2 regions of the Bacillus pretiosus genome follow, and region 1 is predicted to be linked to the other one. Evidence: a T-box and tRNA genes for the amino acid it is inferred to sense, from the RefSeq annotation. Region 1 holds a T-box; the other holds one or more tRNA genes.

The links. A T-box is a leader RNA that pairs with one kind of tRNA and senses whether it is charged. The one in region 1 lies ahead of ileS2 (isoleucine--tRNA ligase), so its partner is inferred to be a tRNA-Ile.
Region 2: it has a tRNA-Ile gene. The T-box ahead of ileS2 (isoleucine--tRNA ligase) is inferred to sense a tRNA for this amino acid. The anticodon was not compared.

Annotation. Positions count from the first base shown of each region.
Region 1 covers NZ_CM129593.1:3,760,015-3,767,168, forward strand. The annotation lists gene ACU8YW_RS19100 (RluA family pseudouridine synthase) at 1-83, opposite strand, end outside; gene lspA (lipoprotein signal peptidase LspA) at 88-546, opposite strand; gene ACU8YW_RS19110 (TraR/DksA C4-type zinc finger protein) at 671-1,000, opposite strand; gene ileS2 (isoleucine--tRNA ligase) at 1,159-3,924, opposite strand; T-box leader at 3,996-4,220, opposite strand; gene divIVA (septum site-determining protein DivIVA) at 4,272-4,778, opposite strand; gene ACU8YW_RS19125 (YlmH family RNA-binding protein) at 4,868-5,635, opposite strand; gene ACU8YW_RS19130 (YggT family protein) at 5,651-5,914, opposite strand; gene ACU8YW_RS19135 (cell division protein SepF) at 5,921-6,391, opposite strand; gene ACU8YW_RS19140 (YggS family pyridoxal phosphate-dependent enzyme) at 6,411-7,085, opposite strand; gene pgeF (peptidoglycan editing factor PgeF) at 7,082-7,154, opposite strand, start outside.
Region 2 covers NZ_CM129593.1:4,147,514-4,154,667, reverse strand. The annotation lists gene ACU8YW_RS21385 (metal ABC transporter ATP-binding protein) at 1-267, shown strand, start outside; gene ACU8YW_RS21380 (metal ABC transporter permease) at 267-1,100, shown strand; gene ACU8YW_RS21375 (Fur family transcriptional regulator) at 1,114-1,527, shown strand; gene ispG (flavodoxin-dependent (E)-4-hydroxy-3-methylbut-2-enyl-diphosphate synthase) at 1,607-2,710, opposite strand; gene yqfZ (protein YqfZ) at 2,875-3,240, opposite strand; gene ACU8YW_RS21360 (DUF1189 domain-containing protein) at 3,312-4,070, opposite strand; tRNA gene ACU8YW_RS21355 (tRNA-Ile) at 4,313-4,386, shown strand; gene sodA (superoxide dismutase [Mn]) at 4,608-5,219, shown strand; gene ACU8YW_RS21345 (MFS transporter) at 5,335-6,612, shown strand; gene ACU8YW_RS21340 (peptidoglycan D,D-transpeptidase FtsI family protein) at 6,722-7,154, shown strand, end outside.

The DNA.
Region 1 (7,154 bases):
TCACTGTTTATTTCTGCAACGAATTTATCAATTCGCTCACTTTTTTGTTCTTCTGCAACTGTTACTTGTACTACTTCACTCATTCAATTACTCCTTCGTTTTCTTGCCTTCTAATAATGTTTGAATAATAATTAATACAACACCAATACATAATGCTGAATCAGCTATATTGAATACTGGATAGTTGTACGAGAAAATATACACGTGAATGAAATCCACTACTTCTTGTCTAAATACACGATCAATGAAATTACCAATTGCTCCGCCTAATATTAGACCTAATGAAATCCCTAGAAGTTTGTCTGTTTTCGCATATTTTTGCATATAAATTACGATAAATACTACAAAAACGACTGTAATAATGTAGAAAAACCACATTTTATTTTCTAAAATCCCCCAGGCAGCTCCTCTATTTCGATGTGATGTTATGTATAATACATTATCGATAATCGGAATGCTCGTACCCAATTCCATGTTCTTTACAATTAGCCATTTCGATATTTGATCGATGGCAATGACAAATAACGCTATTACATAATATATCATTTTCATTTCCCCCACAAAGACAGTGTACCTCAAAATTTTAGCATAGCTGCAACCTTTTCACAATGAACCTTTATAGAAGAATAAAATAAATTAAAAAAAGGTAATATAATATCGTTGTGCGCATTCATACATTTACTTTTTCATAGAAAAATTCATGAATGGTACGGGCAGTCGGCATCGTCTTCATTTGTTTTACCGAAATGGCTCTCCCCGTTTCTTCACAAATACCATACATATCTATTTCCATTTTAAATAATGCACGTTCTACATCTTTTAAGTCCTCTTTTATATCATGTAATAGGAGTTTTTTCTTTATCTCTTCCTTAATTTCATATCCAAGCTCTTCGCTAAACTCTGTATCATATTTGTGCATGACCTCTTTAGCTAGCCTCTCTTGTAACTCTTTTCGCATCAATTGCAATTCTTCTTTGATTTCCATATACATTTCATTCACGTGTACATTCCTCCCAGCTGCAATGTACGATTAGTGTGTCCGAAATTTCTATGCTTACCTCACACACATTTTTCCTTCATAGGAAAGAGAGTGAAAGTTATTTTAATATATCATCAACAAAAAAAACTGACTGTACTTACGCACAGTCAGTTTTTTTATTATTTTACATAGTTTTCTTTAACAACTGTTGCACAACGCTCACATAACGTTTCATGTTCAGCGTCTTTACCAATTGTTTCTGAAACTACCCAACAACGTTCACATGTTTCACCAGTTGCTTGAGCAACAACAACCGCTGTATGCTCATACTTCGGCGCATCTGCTGGCGCTTCTTCCATCATACCACCAAGTTTATACTCAGAAACGATGAATAATTGCTTTAAGTCTTCGCTAATAGACTCTAACATAGTTTTCATTTCTACAGTCGGATATAGCGTAATACTTGCATTTAATGACTTACCGATTACTTTCTCATTACGAGCTACTTCTAACGCTTTTAATACGTCATCACGCAGCGTCATAAATGCATCCCATTTTGTTTTTAATGCTTCCGCACCATCTAATTGTACAGCTTCTGGCATATTAGTTAATTGTACACTTTCTTCTGTTACACCCGGAATGTATGGCCATACTTCATCAGCTGTATGCGGTAAGATTGGTGTTACAAGTTTCGTCAATGCAACAAGAACATCATATAATACAGTTTGAATTGCACGACGATCTTCATGGTTTGCACCTTCAATGTATAAAATGTCTTTTGCAAAGTCTAAGTAGAATGAACTTAAATCAATTGTACAGAAGTTATGAATTGCATGATACACAGCAGCGAAGTCGTATGTTTCATATGCTTCTTTTACTTTTGTAATTAAGTCATTTAATTTCACTAACATGTAACGATCTACTTCACGAAGTTCAGCTACAGCTACTGTATTTTCACTTGGCTTAAAGTCATCTAAGTTTCCTAATAAGAAACGGAATGTGTTACGGATTTTACGATACACTTCTGCTACTTGTTTTAAAATATCATCTGAAATACGTACATCAGATTGATAGTCAACAGAAGATACCCATAAGCGTAAAATATCTCCACCTAATTGATCCATAATTTTCTTCGGTACGACGATGTTTCCAATCGACTTACTCATTTTACGACCTTCACCATCTAATACGAAACCATGGCTTAGTACGCCTTTATATGGAGCTTTACCTGTTACAGCAACTGCTGTTGATAATGAAGAGTTAAACCAACCACGATACTGGTCAGATCCTTCTAAATATAAATCAGCTGGACGTTGTAAGTCTTCGCGCTCTTCTAATACTGCTTGGTGAGAAGAACCTGAATCGAACCATACATCCATGATGTCTGTTTCTTTACGGAATTCACCATTTGGGCTACCTGTATGTGTAAATCCTTCTGGTAATAGATCTTTCGCTTCACGCTCAAACCATACGTTAGAACCGTGCTCACGGAATAAATCTGCTACATGGTTAATTGTTTCATCTGTAATAATTGGATCACCATTCTCTGCATAGAATACAGGGATTGGCACACCCCATGCACGCTGACGAGAAATACACCAGTCACCACGGTCACGAACCATATTATGAAGACGAGTTTCTCCCCATGCTGGTACCCATTTTGTTTCCGCAACAGCTTCTAATAATTCTTTACGGAACGCTTCAATAGATGCAAACCACTGTGCTGTCGCACGGAAAATAATTGGTTTTTTCGTTCTCCAATCATGTGGGTATGAATGCGTAATGAATGTTAGCTTCAGTAACGCGCCTACTTCTTCTAATTTTTCTGTAATTGGCTTGTTAGCTTTATCATAGAATAAGCCTTCAAATCCAGGTGCTTCATTTGTTAATACACCTTTATCATCAACTGGGCAAAGTACTTCTAATCCATACTTTTTACCAACAACGAAGTCATCTTCCCCGTGTCCTGGTGCTGTATGAACACAACCTGTACCTGCATCTGTTGTTACGTGATCTCCTAGCATAACTAATGAATCACGATCGTAGAATGGATGTTTTGCAACTGTATACTCAAGTTCGCTACCTTTTACCGTTTTCACAACTTCAGCATTTTCCCACTCTAACGTTTTTGCAACTGTCTCAAATAGTTCAGAAGCAATAATATATTTTTCAGCATTTACTTTTACAATAGCGTATTCAAGTTCTGGGTGAACAGAAATACCTAAGTTTGCAGGTAACGTCCAAGGTGTTGTTGTCCAGATAATGAATTTCTCATCACCTTCTAATACGTTCTTTCCGTCTTTTACAGGGAATGCTACGTAAATAGATGCTGATTTTTTATCTTGGTATTCAATTTCAGCTTCTGCTAAAGCTGATTCACTCGTTGGAGACCAGTAAACTGGTTTCTGCCCTTTATAGATATAACCTTTTTTCGCCATATCACCGAACACTTTAATTTGTTGCGCTTCATAAGCCGGCTCTAAAGTAATATATGGGTTATCCCAATCTGCACGTACACCTAAACGCTTAAATTGTTCACGTTGACGTTCTACTTGTTCATATGCATACTCTGCACATAACTTACGGAACTCAGCAACTGTCATTTCTTTACGCTTTACACCTTTATTTGTTAAAGCTTGCTCAATTGGTAAACCGTGTGTATCCCAACCCGGTACATATGGTGCGCAGTAACCAGTCATTGATTTATAACGAACAATAAAGTCTTTTAACACTTTATTTAATGCATGTCCCATATGAATGTCACCATTCGCATATGGAGGTCCATCATGCAGTACAAATAAAGGACGACCTTTCGTATGTTCTTGTACCTTTTCATAAATATTCATTTCAGCCCACTGTTCTTGCATTGCAGGCTCACGTTTTGGTAAATTCCCACGCATTGGGAACTCTGTTTTTGGCATTAGTAATGTATTTTTGTACTCCATGCTCAATTCCTCCTTACATGTATAAAAGAAACACTTAAAAAACGGAATAAAAAAGAGACCTTCTCATCCCAAAAAGGGACGAGAAAGTCTCCCGCGGTACCACCCTAGTAGATCCTATACGTATGTATACAATCCTCTTTATATTCTTAACGCGAATATACGCCTACGCTTACTCTATTTGTTCAGCGCGGAACTCCAGGGTGATATTCCCATTATCTCCTTATCCTGAGCTTACACCATCCTCAGTTCGCTATATAAGGTATGAAAAAGGTACTTATCCCTATCTTCGTTTTTCTTAATAAATATGTTGTTTAAAATTATATGTAATAATGAGAAAAACGTCAAGCTTACACTGTTTCTTCTTTTTTCAACAGTTCATCTACTTCGTCTTCTAACTCAATTAGTTTATCCCAATCATCGTTGTTTAACATTTCAAGCTGTGTTTCTAATAACATACGGAAACGAGTGCGGAATACTTTCGCTTGTTTCTTTAGCTCTTCAATATCAAAGGCAACTTTTCTTGATTTTACTAACGCTTCGTTAATAATACGGTCTGCATTCTTTTCAGCTTCACGTACGATTAATTTTGCTTCTTTTTGCGCATTACGTTTTACTTCTTCCGCTGCTTCTTGTGCAACGATGATAGATTTGTTTAACGTATCTTCAATATTAGAGAAATGATCTAACTTCCCTTCTAATTGCGCAACTTTTTCTTCTAGAGCTTTTTTCTCACGAATGACTAATTCATAATCTTTGATAATTTGATCAAGAAACTCATTTACTTGATCTTCATCATAGCCACGGAATCCGCGACCAAATTCTTTGTTATGAATATCTAATGGTGTTAACGGCACAACGCCACCTCCAAGTAGTTATCTAAATTTCCTATTTCAATTATATCTTTTCTTCGACAAAATAGGAGGATTTCCTTCTAAAAAACCAATCATTTTAGTATACCATACAAAATTCTCCATTTGTCGCGCTTTGTTCTACCTTCTACAGAAAACAATTTACTTCGTCCATATCCTCTCACTGAAAAAACATCTCCTGGATAACATTCATAAGAAGTTTGCTCCACTGTTTTCCAATTAACTTTTACTAAACCATTTTTTATGAAAGGTTGTACTTTTTGTCTGGATATATGTAACATTTCAGCTAACATAACATCTAAACGAAGTGAAGAAACCGTTCCAGATTTCTCTCCCCACGTTTCTTGCATCTGTAGAATTTTTTCTCCTTGCACTGGTGATAAGGAGACTTTCACTTTCCCTATAGATTGTAAGTTCATCTCAATATAAGATACAACTTCTTTCGCGACTACAATTTGGGCACGATCTTCTTGAAGCAAAATATCACCACATTTTTCTCTCGTTAGACCAAGAGACATAAATGTACCTAATATTTGCCTATGTTCTAGCGTATAAAACTTGGAAGGATAGTCAATTTCCAATACTTCTACTTGAAATTCCTCTTCATTCACTACTAGATAGTCCGGATAAATGAGTGCTCTCTTACGCTCTGCATGAGGCGTTGCACCATCAAACTGTACAGCAACATCCCCTTGTCCTATTACCATAGTGACAATTTGTTGTTGTCTTGGATCAAGGAAGTCTGTTAACTTCACTTGATGGTACTCCGCTGCTCGCTTCCACTCTAACACCTTATCCACAAAGACCTCTTCATCGGGTCTGAAATGTTCATAGATGCTCATGTATTTAACCTCTTACTATAAGAAATAGTTGAATATACTTATTAAACCATTCGTAGCAAGCTTTAACGTGAAAATCGCAACGAGTGGAGAGATATCAATCATACCAAGCGGCGGAATAAATCTGCGAAATGGTTCTAAATACGGTTCACAAATACGCGCAAGAATTTCTCCAAAAGTTGATTCCTTTGCACCAGGGAACCATGATAGAAGAATGTAAATAATAAGTGCCCACGAGTAGATCTCGATAGCAGTAATTAAAACGTTTAAAACTGTTACCATGGCGTATTACCACCTCTTTATATTTGTGTCTTCTTCTTCACCGAATAACTCTGAAATTGCACCAACAATATCTACATTTTCAGGGGTACACATAAATGTTTTCGGTCCTATTTTTTGAATGTCCCCGCCTATAGCGTATACAGTACCACTTAAAAAGTCAACGATACGTACAGCTTGATCAGTAGACATTCGTTGTAAATTAATCACAACAGCTCGTCTACCTTTTAAATGGTCCGAAATCCCTTGTGCTTCCGAATATGTGCGTGGTTCTAATAAAACAACTTTTGAAGATTGCTTTGCCGTTTCAATGCTCACAACATTTTGTTTCGGTTGCGCTTTTGGAAACGCAACATCTTGTTGTTCTGGCGGATCTTGCTGCTTCTTCATGTCTGTTTGCTCCTTTTCATAACTATATTGAGCTGCTTCTTTTTCTTCCGGTGTATCAAAAAAGAAGTATTTTACTTTTGACCAACTCATAATAAGATTCTCCTTCCTTTTACGCTTTTCCTACTAAAATCGTCCCCAAACGAATATATGTAGCACCTTCTTCAATTGCAATCGTGTAATCATTAGACATTCCCATTGATAATTCTTTACATGGCGCATGTAATAATTCTAGCTCCTGCACCTCTGTTTGTAGCATACACAACTCCTTAAAACAGCGTCTGATTTCTTCCTCTTCTTCTGTAAACGGAGCCATTGTCATTAGTCCCACCACTTCAATCTTATCCAATTCTTGCAAACTTTGAATAAAAGAAACGGTTTCTTCTATTGCCAATCCTTGCTTTGATTCTTCAGATGATGTTTTCACTTGAATAAAACATTTCACTTTCTTATCAGCACGTTTTTGAATTTCTTTTGCAAGTGAAAGACGATCTAACGAATGTAAATAATCAATTTCATTAATGATTTCTTTTACTTTTCTCGTTTGTAATGATCCAATAAAATGCCAATTCACTTTTGAACCGAAATGTTCGTACTTCTGTAAGAAACTTTCATTTCTATTTTCACCTAAATCGATAATTCCAGCTTCAATTACTTCGTTTGTTTTTTCAATTCCTACCGTTTTTGTAACCGCAACGAGTTTAATATCTTGCAACGAACGTCCCGCTCGTACGCAAGATTGTTTAATTGCTTCATTTACAGTTGTTAAATTTTTTTGTACTGTCACTTGCTTTCTTCCTCCTTAAAACCTATGAAACTCAACATTCTTCCTGTCTTACCTTGATCACGACGATGA
Region 2 (7,154 bases), 390 kb from region 1:
GTTGGAATCGATGTGAAGAATGTAGAAAGTTTTTATGAGATATTAGAGGATTTAAACAAAAGGTTAGGAATCACATTAATTCTCGTTACTCATGATATGGGAGCTGTTACAGAGAAGGTAACACATGTTGCATGCTTAAACCAACATCTACATTTCCATGGAAATGTAGAGAAGTTCCGAGAGTTAGAAGATGCAGAAATGTCCGTCTTATATGGACATCATGTTCATCGTTTAGAACACGAGCATGAGCATCACGGGAGGATATAATGATACAAGATTTTTTACAATATGACTTTTTACGGAACTCTTTATATGCAGGGATTTTAATAGGACTTGTTGCGCCGCTTATCGGTGTATTTGTTGTCATTCGCCGAATGTCGCTTATTGCGGATGCTTTAAGTCACGTGACATTATCGGGTATTGCTGCAAGTTTACTACTAGAAAAAACAATTTTCACAGGAGGATTTTTAAATCCGTTATATATGGGAATGATTTTTTCTATTGGTGGGGCGTTACTAATTGAAAAATTACGTACTGTATATAAACATTATCAAGAATTAGCAATTCCGATTATTCTTTCAGCAGGAATGGGGATTGGGGTTATTTTTATATCACTTGCAAATGGATTTAACACTGATTTATTTAGTTATTTATTTGGGAGTGTAAGTGCTGTAACAAGTACGGATTTAATAATCATCGGCATTGTAGCAATTGTTGTTATTGTAACGATCACTTTATTATACAAAGAGTTATTTTTACTATCGTTTGATGAGGAATATGCTGTATCAACCGGTTTGAGTGCAAAGTGGATTCACTTTATTTTCATTATATTGGTTGCTCTTGTTATTGCAGTATCAATGCGTGTAGTAGGGGTTCTTCTCGTATCATCATTAATGACGTTACCAGTTGCAGCAAGTATTCGTATTGCGAATGGATTTAAACAAACAATTTTCTTTTCCATTTTATTTGGTGAAATTGCAGTAATTGGTGGAATGTTTGCTTCATATCAACTTGATCTAGCACCAGGTGGTACAATTGTTATGATAGCAGTTCTTATTTTAATTGGTGCGATTTTATGGAAAAAGAAAAAAACTGCATAAAGTAGGGATAGATATGAATCTAACAGAAGCTTTACGCCTAATGAAAGATAAAGGATACAAACATACGGGGAAAAGGGAAGAAATGCTCAGGTTATTTGCAGCTCACAATCGTTATTTAACGGCGAAAGACGTTTTAGAGCATATGAAGGATGATTATCCAGGTCTTAGCTTTGATACGATTTATCGTAACTTAACGGTGTTTGCTGAAATCGGTGTTTTAGAACAAACGGAATTAAATGGTGAAAAACATTTTCGTTTTACATGTTCTATTATGGAACATCATCATCATTTTATTTGTTTAGATTGCGGGGGAACGAAAGAGATTACTTCCTGCCCGATGGATTTTATGAATAAAGATTTTAACGGTTATGAAGTAACCGGTCATAAGTTTGAAATATATGGCCGTTGTCCAAAATGTGCAAAATAAGAACTCGTCGGTTACATAACTGACGAGCTTTTTTACGTAAAAAAGAAGGTTGCCCACAAATATTGTGGCAACCTTCTTTTTATTGTTCTTGTGTTTCTTTTTCTTTTTCTCGTTCAGCAGCCATTTCAGCAGCAATTACATCAATTTCTTTTTTCAGTTCTTCTACCATTATTTCTTCTGGTACTTTACGAACAACTTGCCCTTTACGGAATAATAATCCTTCTCCACGTGCACCGGCAATACCGATATCAGCTTCACGAGCTTCACCAGGACCGTTTACAGCGCAACCAAGTACTGCAACTTTAATTGGTACTTTTAGTGTAGAGATGTATTCTTCCACCTCGTTAGCGATGCTAATTAAATCAATTTCAATACGACCACAAGTTGGACAAGAAATAAGTGTTGCTGCATTAGATGCAAGACCGAATGACTTTAATAGTTCACGCGCAACTTTTACTTCTTCAACTGGGTCAGCACTTAATGAAATGCGTAGTGTATTTCCGATGCCTTTATTTAAGATTGCGCCAAGACCAGCGGCACTTTTTACAGTTCCGGCAAATAATGTTCCGGATTCTGTAATACCTAAATGTAATGGGTAATCAAAAGCACGAGCAGCTTTTTCATATGCTTCAATTGCTAAGTTAACATCAGAGGCTTTCATAGATACGATAATATCGTGGAAATCTAAATCCTCTAAAATTTTAATGTGATGTAGGGCGCTCTCGACCATACCATCTGCAGTTGGGTATCCGTACTTTTCTAAAATGTGACGTTCTAATGAACCTGCGTTTACACCGATACGGATTGGAATACCGCGTTCTTTTGCTGCATTTACAACAGCTTCTACTTTATGGCGACGACCAATGTTACCTGGATTGATACGTACTTTATCAATGCCACCTTCAATTGCTTTTAAAGCAAGACGATAATCAAAATGAATATCAGCAACAAGTGGAATGTTGATTTGTTTTTTAATATCAGCAATAGCATTTGCTGCGCGTTCGTCTGGAACAGCAACACGGACGACTTGACAGCCAGCTTCTTCTAAACGTTTAATTTCAGCAACTGTTGCTTCAACATCATGTGTTTTTGTTGTTGTCATACTTTGTATAATTAATTCATTATTACCGCCAATTGTTAAATTACCGACTTTAACTGGACGTGTTTTTGTACGATGAGTCATTTCATTCACGAATAGATCGCTCTCCTTATAAAAGAAGTTTCTTATTTAGTCCCTCATATCAATGAAAGTATACGTGATACAGGGCTATAGAAACCGAAGTGCTCGGTTTCACTTTTACTATTGTATCAGCGCCTTTATGTAATTGACAAGGATTAAGTGATTGCTCATTGATATAACGGGAATTTATAAGACTTTCCAATTTGTATTTTTGTAGCAGATGTACTTTTGTTTAGTTGTTTAAAGTCATCAATTACCTTTTCAATGGAAGGGATTTTTTTCTTATTGATTTGTTCGGTAATAGAAAGAACTGTCTCACCTGTTTTGACTTCGATTGTTTTATAAGTTACATCTGTTTCTTTTTCTGCTTTGTTCTCTTTCTTTTGTTTTGTATCTGTATTTTCTTGCTTTATCGTTTGGGCAGCGGTTGTTTTTTTATATGAACTTAACATCGGTAAAGTGCCGATTTTTATATCGTAATAAAATATATAACCAAGAACAAGCACGAATAAGAATATACCTAATCTTTTCATATTCTTCACTCCTTTGCTAGGAATATATGCTTGTCCAAAAAAAAAATGCCTATTTAGGCATTTTTTCGTTTTTATTTTTCTTTCGGTTTTGGAACTTCTTTAATCGTTAAGTAAAGAACAATTAAAACAACTGCGATATAAATGAATGTTGAACCAGGTACAACAATTTTGAATAGATCCATAATCATAAAGAAGATTGTTGGAATTGTGTAGCTGTATGCAGTTAACGTCCATACTTGCTTATAAGATAATTTACGTTGACCGCTCATAGCAGAACCTATAAACGCAAGTAAAGTAATTCCTAAGAAAGTAATAAACAATTGGAATAGATATACTAACACGCCGATAACAGCTAGTAAAATTGGATAAATACTATCGAATACAGAAATGAAATCTTGCAAGTCTTTCTTCTCAAGAGATGTCCCTAATAAATCATTATAGGAGTATGTTTGTGTTTGACCATTTCCTATAGAAACTACTTTATCTTTTAAAATAAATAAACCAGTTTTGTTTTGATATGTTTCTATATCTGTTGTATTGGGATCAAATACGAAAAGAGCATCTCCTTCTTCCTTTAGAATAGGTTGTTCAATATCTGCTTTTAGTTCACCGTTTTCGATTTTAAAATCAGGTAAATCTTTTTCAATTGCTTGATTTACCATGGTAACACTATCTTGAATAAAGCTGCCGTAAAAGAATGTTCTTGGAATAGTAGTGATTAGACAAAGTAGCATAATATACAAAATGGTTTTTCCGATTTTTTGAAAACGGAATAACGCCATATCTTTAGGCGAATATACGCTTTTTGCTAATTGGGTAAATATGGACATAGATTCACTTCCTTTATGTATGTATAAAATCATTGTAACGTAGGAATCTAGAGAATCTCAAGATATATTATATTTACATATAGTGGAGATAACTAAATTTCTTTTTATTAATTTTCTTCTTTTATATGAGAAAAATACAATTGACACTTTTCTTTGCCATATGGTAAATTTATCTTACATTTCTTAAAGGATATATCCGATAGGAATTCCTTTATTTGATATGTTGTTACATACATAATTGTGGACCCTTAGCTCAGCTGGTTAGAGCAGACGGCTCATAACCGTCCGGTCGTAGGTTCGAGTCCTACAGGGTCCATATCCATTTCGCATGTTTATTATGTCAGTGGGAAGCTTCCTTGTAGAAGGGAGCTTTTTTTACGGAATATATGAGCATTTTAATTGAAAAGAAGTGGGATTTTTGCTACGTTAATGATAGCAAGACAATGTGATTTATTTGTTTGCACCCTATGGCAATTAGGGTAGAATGAAGTTGTATGTCACTTAAGTGGCAATACATAAACTGGGAGGAATATAACAATGGCAAAACACGAATTACCAAATTTACCTTATGCGTATGATGCTTTAGAGCCTCACTTTGACAAAGAAACAATGAACATCCATCATACAAAACATCATAACACTTACATTACAAACTTAAACGCTGCTTTAGAAGGTCATGCAGAATTAGCTGACAAAAGCGTAGAAGAATTAGTTGCAAACTTAAACGAAGTACCAGAAGCAATCCGTACAGCAGTACGTAACAATGGTGGCGGACATGCTAACCATACATTCTTCTGGACAATCTTATCTCCAAACGGCGGCGGACAACCAGTAGGCGAACTTGCAACTGCAATTGAAGCGAAATTCGGTAGCTTCGATGCATTCAAAGAAGAATTCGCAAAAGCTGGCGCAACTCGTTTCGGTTCTGGTTGGGCTTGGTTAGTAGTAAACAATGGTGAGCTAGAAGTAACAAGCACGCCAAACCAAGATTCTCCTCTAACTGAAGGTAAAACTCCAGTTGTAGGTTTAGATGTTTGGGAACATGCTTACTACCTAAATTACCAAAACCGTCGTCCTGACTACATCGGTGCATTCTGGAACGTTGTAGATTGGAACGCTGCTGAAAAACGTTACCAAGAAGCAAAATAATTGTAATAACGATAGAAAAAGCTAGGAGAATGCTCCTAGCTTTTTTCTATGCTTCCTTTTACATAATTGGGCTTGTCTTTGGAAGACTAGAACATGAAGTAAAGGAGAGTTGTGTATGAAGTGGAAACATATAATTGGTGACGTTGAAGTGAATCGGGATTTAGTGTTGTTGCTCCTTATTGGAGGTTTATACACGCTCGCAATTTCTTTATCGAATACGTTTGTTAACATTTATTTATGGAAACAAACACAAAATTATGTGAATCTTGGCTTGTATAATTTGGCCAGCGTTGTATTACAGCCTCTCACATTTCTTATAGGTGGGAAATTAGCGAAGCGTATTGATCGCTCAATCTTGTTACGAATAGGCGTAGGCACGTTAGCTATTTTTTTTATCGTTGTTTTAGTAGCGGGAAAAAGCGCTTCTCACTATATTTTATTAATGGGGGCTCTTTTAGGAGTCGGATATGGTTTTTACTGGCTCGCGTTTAACTTATTAACATTTGAGATTACAGAACCAGAAACAAGAGATTTCTTTAATGGGTTTCTTGGACTTCTTACATCCTTCTCTGGCATGATTGGACCGATAGCAGCTGGATACACAATTTCACGTATGGAAAAATGGAGCGGCTATACGGTCATATTCTTTCTTTCGTTAGTGTTATTTGCAATTGCTGTTATTTTAAGCTTTTTTGTATCTAAGAGAGAATGTGAAGGACGGTATGAAATTGTACAAGTATTGAAAGAGCGGCAGATTGATAAAAATTGGGGAAGAATTACACGTGCTCATTTTTTCCAAGGGTTGAGAGAGGGAACGTTTATTTTTGTGATTTCCGTGTACGTGTATTTAGCGACGGATAGCGAACTCGCCTTAGGAAAATATAGCTTAGTAAATTCTGCTGTATCATTTGTATGTTACTACTTAGTCACTCGTATGTTAAAGAAAGAGTGGCGGAAAAAAGCAATTTTGCTTGGAGGCATTATTTTATATGCTGTCGTATTTTTAGTTATATTCGACGTTACATACGCAAAATTACTTATTTATGCAGCGTGTATTGCGGTTGCATACCCTATTTTGCTCGTTCCGTACGGGTCCATGACATATGATGTAATTGGCAGAGCGAAAAATGCGAGAGAGTGGCGTGTAGAGTATGTAGTTGTCCGGGAATTATGGTTAAATGCAGGAAGAATTTGTTCGATTTTAAGTTTTTTATGTGCTGTATTATTCTTTCCGCCTGAAAAAAGTTTACCTTACTTATTATGTATTTTAGGTGCAGGACATTTCCTTATTTATTTTGCAGTTAAAAATGTCAAATATGATGAGGGAAATGCAAGTAAAACAAGTGTTGTAAGGCAAGGGACTGCGCAGAATCAAACAGAACCAGAAGGTTAACTTCTCGGTTGTTTTATGCTAGAATAGAAAAAGATGTAAGACAGCAGTGAGGACACCTGTATGAAGGTGTCCCTTTCACATTACATAGCTGTTGGTAGAGGGGGTTTGTATGAGCAAGAAGCAGAAACAACAAAAGAAAAAGACTCACGTTCCTTTTCGGTTAAACGTGCTGTTTTTCTGCGTGTTTTTAATGTTCTCCGCGGTTATTGTAAGGCTTGGATATGTACAAATTGTTCGCGGTGAGGAATATAAGAATGAAGTGGAGAGGAAAGAGAACTCGACGATAAGTAATCCTGTACCACGTGGGAAAATATTTGACCGTTATGGGCGAGCTGTAGTAGATAATGCAGCTGTACGTACGATTACATTTACAAAAATGAAAGGGTCAACTGCAGAGGCTCGCTTAGAAACAGCGGAAAAGTTAGCAGATTTGATTGAAGTCCCGACAGATAAATTAACAGATCGCGATAAAAAAGACTATTGGCTTGCTACGCACAAAGAGGAAGCTAAAGAAAAAATTACGAATAAAGATCGTCAAGAGT